4 regions of the Pseudomonas sp. GW821-FHT01A09 genome follow, and region 4 is predicted to be linked to each of the others. Evidence: predicted binding sites of a transcription regulator. Region 4 holds the regulator's gene; each other region holds the start of a gene.
What was found. The regulator FliA, encoded in region 4, starts transcription of late flagellar genes. The targets are predictions, from matches to a motif close to CTAAAGTTTNNNNNNNNNNNGCCGNTAA.
Positions count from the first base shown of each region.

Region 1: AC3WJP_RS08085 (methyl-accepting chemotaxis protein) is a predicted target of FliA. The motif match lies at 1,141-1,168, and genes of this name have one in related genera.
Region 2: motA (flagellar motor stator protein MotA) is a predicted target of FliA. The motif match lies at 760-787, and genes of this name have one in related genera.
Region 3: AC3WJP_RS08460 (methyl-accepting chemotaxis protein) is a predicted target of FliA. The motif match lies at 1,018-1,045, and genes of this name have one in related genera.

Region 1 is NZ_JBYSWB010000005.1:85,715-87,915, reverse strand. Features, by position in the region: gene AC3WJP_RS08085 (methyl-accepting chemotaxis protein) at 1-1,095, opposite strand, end outside; gene AC3WJP_RS08080 (methyl-accepting chemotaxis protein) at 1,201-2,201, opposite strand, start outside.
Region 2 is NZ_JBYSWB010000004.1:183,430-185,630, reverse strand. Features, by position in the region: gene AC3WJP_RS06980 (HDOD domain-containing protein) at 1-706, opposite strand, end outside; gene motA (flagellar motor stator protein MotA) at 855-1,706, shown strand; gene motB (flagellar motor protein MotB) at 1,710-2,201, shown strand, end outside.
Region 3 is NZ_JBYSWB010000005.1:162,674-164,874, forward strand. Features, by position in the region: gene AC3WJP_RS08460 (methyl-accepting chemotaxis protein) at 1-963, opposite strand, end outside; gene AC3WJP_RS08465 (hypothetical protein) at 1,359-1,667, shown strand; gene lldD (FMN-dependent L-lactate dehydrogenase LldD) at 1,915-2,201, opposite strand, start outside.
Region 4 is NZ_JBYSWB010000007.1:80,507-82,707, reverse strand. Features, by position in the region: gene AC3WJP_RS10750 (protein phosphatase CheZ) at 1-229, opposite strand, end outside; gene AC3WJP_RS10745 (chemotaxis response regulator CheY) at 252-626, opposite strand; gene fliA (RNA polymerase sigma factor FliA) at 840-1,583, opposite strand; gene fleN (flagellar synthesis regulator FleN) at 1,580-2,201, opposite strand, start outside.

The DNA.
Region 1 (2,201 bases), on a different contig from region 4:
GTCTTCGGCACGGATGACGATGCGTCTGGTCAGGTCGGCATCGCCCGCCGACAGCGTATCGATGTTGGCCTTGAGCACCGCCAGGCGCTTCATCAGCTGGCTCAGGGCGAAGACGATCACCAGCAGCATGACGATAACCATGGGGATCTGCAGCATGGCCAAGGTCGTGAGGACCTTGCTGCTCAGCGCTGCCAGTACTGCGGTAGGCTGCGCCACGGCCATCAGCCACGGCGTGCCCTCGATCGGCTGCAGGAACAGGCTGTAGTCCTTGCCGTCGCTGCCGGTGTAGGTGGTATGGGCCACAGCCACTGCCGCAGGGGTTTTCAAAGCGCTTTGCAGGGCTGCCGCAAAGGGGTACTGGCCAGCCAGATCGCTGAGGTTCTTCAGCACGTTGTTGCCGGGGATTTCCGGCTGGTTGCTGAGCACCTTGCCGTCGGCCTCGACGATCATCAATTGAGCGTGAATGTCACGTTCCTTCTGGGCGACCAGGTCGTTGAAGAAACCCAGGGTCACGTCGATGGTCGACACGCCATAGGCGGCGCCATCCTTGGTGATGGCCATGGCGCAGTTGGTGCGCGGCTCGGGGCTGGCATCGTCGCGATAGGCCGCGGCCCAGTTGCACTGACCCGCAGGCGTCTTGAGGCCACCGAGGTACCAGGACTGCTCGAAATAATTCTGCGACTCGGGCGAGTTCCAGTGGGTGTTGACGATCAACTTGCCGCTGGCATCGCGGTGATAGAAGGTGCTGTGCTTGGCCCGCCCGGGAGTGCGTTTGTCCGGCAGCGGCCAGACGCCGCCACCAAACACTTTCAGTTCACCGTACTGGTTGACCATGCTCGGCAACAGCCGATCGATGCTGTCGCTGTCCAGCTGCGGCACCGTCTCGGTGATCACCCGTTGCTGCGCTTGCACCCTGGCCAGTTCGGTCTTGATCACGCCGCTGATCTGCGCCGCCTCGTTGATCAGATGACGTTCGTCCGTCGCGGTGAGGGTCGGGGTGATGAACAGGCTGATGCCAACGCCGGTGAGGATGGCGATCAGCAAAATGAAACCCACGAAAGTAGCGGTATAGCGAGCTTGTATTGTTTTTAGCATGCTGGGGATATCCGCAAGGATTGGAACTGTTGTCAGGTAAACGATGTATCGGCACCGCACGACGCTCCATGAGCCTAGCTGCCCATGAAGTCGCCGTGCTGCCGGTCAGCCTCGCGAATCGGCGCCCTGGGTCAGCCCCGTCAGGGTGTCGGCGATGCTCTTGGTGCGTTGCGCCGTGCCGCCGGTCAGGCGGCTGGAGTCTTCGAGGGTGTCGAGCATTCCACGCAGGGTGCCGACGGCCGTGGACTGGTCCTCGATCTGTTGCGCCACCCGTTGGATCTCACCCGCCAGCAGGTCGATATCGACGCCGATCTCCCCCGCGTTCTTGCGGGTGATTTCCGCCAGCTTGCGTACCTCGTCGGCCACCACCGCGAAGCCGCGACCCATCTCCCCCGCACGCGCCGCCTCGATGGCCGCGTTGAGCGCCAGCAGGTTGGTCTGCCCGGCGATCTGCTGAATCACCTGGACGATGGACTGGATACGCAAACTCGATTGCGCCAGTTCGCGGGCACCGTTGACCGTGTCACCGGCCTGGGTCGACAGCGTCTCGACCGTGGCCCCGGCATCGGCCGCCACCGCGTTCTGCCGCTCGATGGTGTTGGTCAGGTCGTCCATCGACAGGTGCAATTCACCCGAATAATGCTGCAACTGATCGGCGATCTCCTGCTGTTGGTCGCTGGCCTGGGCCAGCACCCGGCCCAGGTCGGACAAGCCGTTGAACACCGGCAGCACGTTTTCATCCATACCATCGGTATCGAGGTAGCTGGTGAAGTCCTTGCGGTTGAGCGCGCCGATCTGCTTGACCACCACGTGATTGAGTCCGGCCAGCTTCTTGATCTGGCGGCGCAGGAAGAACGCCTTGAACTCGCCGTAGTGGGCGATGAAATTGTCGACGTACTCGTCGACGAAGCTGGCGCCCCTGGGCACCCGGAAGAAGAAAATCGCCGTCAGCGTCTGGTTGAGGTTAAGGCCCAGAATTTCCCCGAAGGTCGAGAATCCCGCCAGCGGCACGTTTCCGAAGATACCGGTCATGCTGCCCAGGTCGTTGCCGTTGTTGAGCCGACGCAGGATGCAGTCGTTGAGAATCGCCGCCACCGGCGTTCCCC
Region 2 (2,201 bases), on a different contig from region 4:
CCTGCTGTTGTTGCAGGCCCAGTTCGCGGTGCCGGGCGATGTGCATGACGCGTACCAGTTGCCGCCGCTCGGTCTGCAGCAGGCGATAGCCCTGGATGATCCACAGCGGCAGGCGCCACAGCTCGGCCAGGGCCTGGCACAGCTCCAGCAGGCGGATGCCGAACAGTTCGAGCTCGACCTTGGCCACCGGTTCGTTCTTGTGGATCACCCGCAGCTCCCACTCTTCGAGCAGCTTGGGGTGGCTGATCGCCAACGGCCACAATGGCGAGAGAAACAACAGGCTGCCCCAGTGGATCTCCTGCCACAGGCGCGCCAGCCGCGCGGCGAACAGGCCATTGGCCTGCTGGCTGGCGTGCAGGCTGATCATTTGCAGCTGGCGCAGGGCCACTGGCAGGTCCGCTGGTTCAACGGCCGGCAACGAGCGCAACAACTCGCCGGTGCGCTTGAGGCCCAGGCGATTGATGGCGACTTCCAGGCTCTCGGCAGGCTCCACCAGCCCGTTGCTGACCGCCATGTTGGCTTCGCGGATCACGCTCAGCACCAGCGCCGGGCTATCCTGCATGCGTTCGGCGATCTCACGCATCGAGCGGTTGCTATCGTTGATCGCGCTGCTGACCCGCTCGTGGGCCAGACGCGGCACCGGCAGGCGAATGCTGTTGAGCAGCTTGATCCAGGCTTGTAGCGTACGGGGTGTCTGCGGTGGCATGGGCACTTCACTGGCATGCGGGAGGGGGCAAACTGGTTTTTCATGTCGACTAACTATAGTCTGGCGCACCTCTGCCGATAAGTAGGGCATCTGAACTAAATTGCTTGTGCCCAGCCCCGTCCACGACTTCGTAAGTGTTTGCTAACCTATGGCTAAAATCATCGGCATCATCGTCGTAATCGCTAGTGTGCTAGGTGGTTACGTGCTGTCCCACGGTCAAATCGCAGCACTGATTCAGCCTTTCGAGGTGATGATCATTGGCGGCGCGGCGCTGGGCGCATTCCTGCAGTCCAACCCGGGCTACATGACCATGCACGTCTTCAAGAAAGCCTTGAAGATGTTCGGCTCGCGGTTCACCCATGCTTTTTACCTCGAAATTCTCAGCCTGATCTACGAGATTCTCAACAAGAGTCGTCGTGAAGGCATGATGGCCATCGAAGCGGACATCGAAGACGCTTCGGCCAGCCCGATTTTCGCCAAGTATCCGACCATCCTCAAGGATGAGCGCATGACTGCGTTCATCTGCGATTACCTGCGCATCATGTCATCCGGCAACATGGCTCCCCACGAGCTCGAAGGCCTGTTCGACATGGAAATCCTCAGCATGAAGGAAGAGCTCGAGCACCCGTCCCACGCGGTAACCGGTATTTCCGATGGCCTGCCGGGCTTCGGTATCGTCGCGGCGGTACTGGGGATCGTGGTGACCATGGCGTCGCTGGGCGACGGTGACAAGGCGGCGATCGGTGGCCACGTGGGGGCCGCGCTGGTGGGTACCTTCCTCGGTATTCTGGCGGCCTATGGATTCTTCGGCCCGTTGGCCCAGTGCCTGGCCCATGATGCCAAGGAAGAGGTCAACGTCTACGAGGCGATCAAGGCCTCACTGGTGGCTTCTGCCTCGGGCATGCCGCCGTCGCTGGCCGTGGAGTTCGGTCGCAAGGTGCTGTATCCAGCCCACCGCCCCAGCTTTGCCGAGCTGGAGCAAGCGGTTCGCGGTCGCTGATCCATGGAGAACAACCAGCCCATAATCATCAAGCGCGTCAAGCGCTTCGGTGGCGGACACCACGGGGGCGCCTGGAAAATCGCCTTCGCCGACTTCGCTACGGCAATGATGGCGTTCTTCCTGGTGCTGTGGCTGCTGTCCAACGCCACGCCGGAGCAGAAGATCGCCATTGCCGGCTATTTCAAGGACCCGATCGGCTTTACCGAAAGTGGCTCGCCCTATGTGATCGATCTCGGCGGTTCGCCACAGCTGGCGCCGGATTCCACGCTCAATCCCGAGCAGGAAGTGTCCCCGGCCAAGCCCGAGACCCAGAAGAACGATACCCAGGACAACACCAGCAAGAACGACGAGGCGGTCGAGAAGCAACGCCTTGAACTGCTGCTGCAGGAATTGCAGACCAAGGTCGACGAGAACCCGCAACTGGCCAAGTTCAAGGACCAGATCCTGTTCGAGATCACCCAGGAAGGCTTGCGCATCCAGATCACCGATGCCGAC
Region 3 (2,201 bases), on a different contig from region 4:
GAACTGCAGGGCGACCAGCACCTGGCTGATTTCTTCGCCGATGCCGGCGCTTTCATTGAGCAGGCCGTCGGCGGAGTCGCGCAGTTGGCTGGTGATGGCGCCGAACCGCGCGAGTACGCTTTCAATGGTGTCCTGCGAGGCGCTGACGCTGTCATGGCTGCGCTCGCTGCTCTGGCCGGCGACCTCGACCAGGCGGGTGATGGCGTTGTTGATGATGTCGACCTTGACGGACATCTTCTGGCCGGTCTCGCTGGACTGGCTCGACAAGGTGCGCACGGCGTCGGCCACCACCGCGAAACCCCGTCCGGCTTCCCCGGCGCGGGCGGCCTCGATGGCGGCATTGAGCGCCAGCAGGTTGGTCTGTGCGGCGATCGCTGCCACGTCTGCCGCCATGGCCCGCAACTCGCCGGTGTAGGCGGTGAGGTTGCTGACCTCGCCGAGCATTTCGTCGCGGCTCTGCTGGGCGATGCGCAGCGATTCCACCACCTGATACAGCTCGCTTTCACTGGTGCTGAGCCCGCCAGCGCCCTGCGCGCCGTTGCCGGCTGCGGCCTGGGAGGCTTGCACGGTGTGATCCAGTCGCCCGGAAATATCGACGAAGCGTGCGGTCAGGTCGTTGATGGCCTGTTCGGTCTGTTCCCGCGACGTATCGATCTGCCGCACCCAGATGGGCAAGGCCTGTTGAAACAGGTTTTCTGCCACCGGGCGTGGCGCCTGTGTGTGCAATTGCGCGTGGGATTCGCTCAATGCCTGCAACCGGGCCTGGCCCTGGCGCTCGGTATTACGCACCAGCCACAACGAATAGAAACTGGCTGTCAGGCTCGGCAGGAGGCTGCAGCCTGCCACCAGCGGCCAGGACAAAGCCCCGCCCAGCTGGGTCCAAAGCAGAGCGAAGGCGAGGAGCGCCACGACGATACCGGGGGCGATGACAGCAGCGAGCGGGGCTTTACGGAGGGGAGTCATAAAGGGCGTCCATAACCAGGTAGCAGGTGCAAGCTGCGCTTGCGAGTTACTGGGTTATCCCCGTTTAGAGTAAAAACTTGACGCCAAAAACCTGCCATTCGTCGCTTTTTATACAGTGGTCTATACAGGGGTTGTACAAAATTCAAGCTGCACGAGTCGGGCTGCAGCGCGAGAACAGGGCGTAACCCGAGGTTTCGAAAGGGAATTATTTGATGGCGGGGTGCTGTTTCTGGACGCGGCCCCAATCTGATCTGTACAGCTTTCCCGTGACGTTGTCCCTAGCCTCCTGCGCAGAGGCGCAGGATAAATACTTCGTCGATCACTGTTGATCCATACAGTGGTTGGCATTACCCTGTCGGCTGGACCTAGATACCTCTCCTGGCTGGCACATGCTTATGACCGACACTGACCTCCTGAACCACGAACCTGACTGCGGGCCATTTCCTACCGCGCTGGAGATGCTCGAGCAGCAATGCGCGTTGCTGGCCACCGAGCTCGACGAGACCAACGCCGAGTTGCGCGCCTGCCGGCAGCGCATCGCGGTGTTGGTGGTCCAGCATGGCAACGATGCCAATGAGATCGCGCGTCAGCGTACCGAGTTGGTGAGGTTGGGATGGGAGCTGTCCACGGCGAGGGTGGACGCGAGCCGAGAAGATCTCGCGCAGGGGTTATACGATGGCGTCTGCCAAGGGCCGAGGGCCTGATGTCGGCCACCGCAGGGGCAAATGGCAGGCAATAAAAAACCCGCCGAAGCGGGTTTTCCCAAGACCATTCCACCTCCTTGTCGGCGGCCTCATGGCCATGGTCGATCGTCCCTGATCCAGCAGCGCTGCCTGCGTTGCTGTTGATGGGTTCAGATTACTGCGCCGGCGGGGTGAGCAATAGAGCCAAACACCACCACCGCGTGTAAGCCTTTGGCTATAGAAGCTGCCGGATGGGCAAAATGAAGGGTTAAAGTGAGGCCTGCCGCAATTCCCGCACCAGTGATTCACCGCTGATTTCGCTAACCGACTTGGCCCCGGTCAGCACCATCGCTACGCGCATTTCCTTTTCGATCAGGTCCAGCAGATTGCTCACTCCTTGGCCGCCGGCGGCCGCCAGCGCGTAAATGAACGGGCGCCCGAGCAGCACGCTGTCCGCGCCCAGGGCGATCATGCGCACGATGTCCAGGCCGTTGCGCACTCCCGAGTCTGCGAGGATCGCCAGTTGGCCCTTGACCGCGTCGGCGATCGCCGGCA
Region 4 (2,201 bases):
CTTTGGCCTGTGGCATGTTCGGGTCGATCTGGAAGTCTACGATTGCACTGTGCAGCTCACGGGTGAGCTTGCCGATCTCCTGGTACAGGCCGCGATCACGGGTCTGGTTCAATTCGTGGATCAGCTGCACGGCTTCGCCGAACTTGCCTTGTTCCAGGCGTTCGACCAACTCCTGGGCATTCTTTTTCAGGGTCGACTCGAAGTCACCCAAACTGGATTGCTTGTCCATACTGCTGCCCCCGTGGCGTCATTCAGCTGTTGACGCGCTCGAAGATCTTCTCGATTTTTTCTTTCAACACTTGCGCAGTGAAAGGCTTGACCACATAGCCGTTCACGCCGGCCTGGGCAGCTTCGATGATCTGTTCACGCTTTGCTTCGGCCGTCACCATCAATACTGGGAGGCTTTTGAGACGGTCATCGGCGCGAACCTGACGCAGCAGGTCGATGCCGGACATGCCGGGCATGTTCCAGTCGGTCACCAGGAAGTCGAAGGCGCCGCTTTGCAGCATCGGCAACGCGGTAACGCCGTCGTCGGCTTCCGAGGTATTGGTGAACCCCAGGTCGCGCAGCAGGTTCTTGATGATCCGCCGCATCGTCGAAAAGTCGTCGACGATGAGGATTTTCATGTTCTTGTCCAAGTAGACCTCCAAGCAGTCTTTAACGCACCCAGCACCTGGGTGCGCGATCAATCAAAACCAGTTATGTGTGTAGCAAGTGGTGAGGGGGCTTGCTCCCGAGGGGCCATTGCTGACTCACCGCGGTGTTTCAGTTCGGGCCTCTCGGGAGCAAGCCCCCTCACCACAGGTATCGCGTTGTTCAATTACGGCCCAACTGCTTGTTTACCTTGCCCGCCACTCACCCAGGCGACTGCGCAGACGCGCCGCGCACTGGCTGTGCAACTGGCTGACCCGCGATTCGCTGACCCCCAGCACTTCGCCGATCTCCTTGAGGTTCAGTTCCTCGTCGTAGTACAGCGACAGCACCAGTTTTTCCCGTTCAGGCAGGTTGGCGATGGCATCGGCCAAGGCCGCCTGGAAGCGCTCGTCTTCCAGGCCGCGCGATGGCTCGGGGCTACCGCTGGCGCCCTCCTCGTGCAGCCCTTCATGCTCACCGTCCTGCAGCAGGTCGTCGAAGCTGAACAGGCGACTGCCCAAGGTATCGTTCAGAATCCCGTAATAATCATCCAGACTCATCTGGAGTTCGGCCGCAACCTCGTGATCTTTAGCGTCGCGGCCAGTTTTTGCTTCGATAGCGCGAATGGCATCACTGACCATGCGGGTATTGCGATGCACCGAACGCGGTGCCCAGTCACCTTTGCGCACCTCGTCGAGCATGGCGCCACGGATGCGGATACCGGCGTAGGTCTCGAAACTGGCGCCCTTGCTGGAGTCGTATTTGGTCGAGACTTCGAGCAGGCCGATCATCCCGGCCTGGATCAGGTCCTCGACCTGCACACTGGCCGGCAGACGCGCCAGCAGGTGGTAGGCAATACGCTTGACCAGCGGTGCGTAGGTCTCGATCAGCTGATACTGCTGAGACTCGCGCGAGGCCTTGTTGTACATCCGATATCCGCTTGCGCTCATGAGACAGGTCCCGCACTGGTTTGCTGAACCAAACGTTCGACGAAGAACTCCAGGTGCCCGCGTGGATTGGCGGGCAACGGCCAGGTGTCGACCTTTTGGGCGATCGCCTTGAAGGCCAGCGCGCATTTGGAGCGCGGGAAGGCCTCGTAGACGGCACGTTGTTTCTGCACAGCCTTGCGCACCGATTCGTCGTACGGCACGGCGCCCACGTACTGCAGGGCCACGTCGAGGAAGCGGTCGGTCACCTTGGTCAGCTTGGCGAACAGATTGCGGCCTTCCTGCGGGCTCTGGGCCATGTTGGCCAGGACCCGGAAGCGGTTCATGCCGTAGTCGCGGTTGAGCAGCTTGATCAGCGCGTAGGCGTCGGTGATCGAGGTCGGCTCGTCGCACACCACCAGCAGCACTTCCTGGGCTGCGCGCACGAAGCTGACCACCGAGTCGCCGATGCCGGCGGCGGTATCGATCACCAGCACATCGAGGTTGTCGCCGATGTCGCTGAAGGCCTGGATCAAGCCGGCATGCTGGGCGGGCGTCAGGTGCACCATGCTCTGGGTCCCGGAGGCGGCCGGCACGATACGGATCCCGCCGGGCCCCTGCAGGAGCACGTCACGCAGCTCG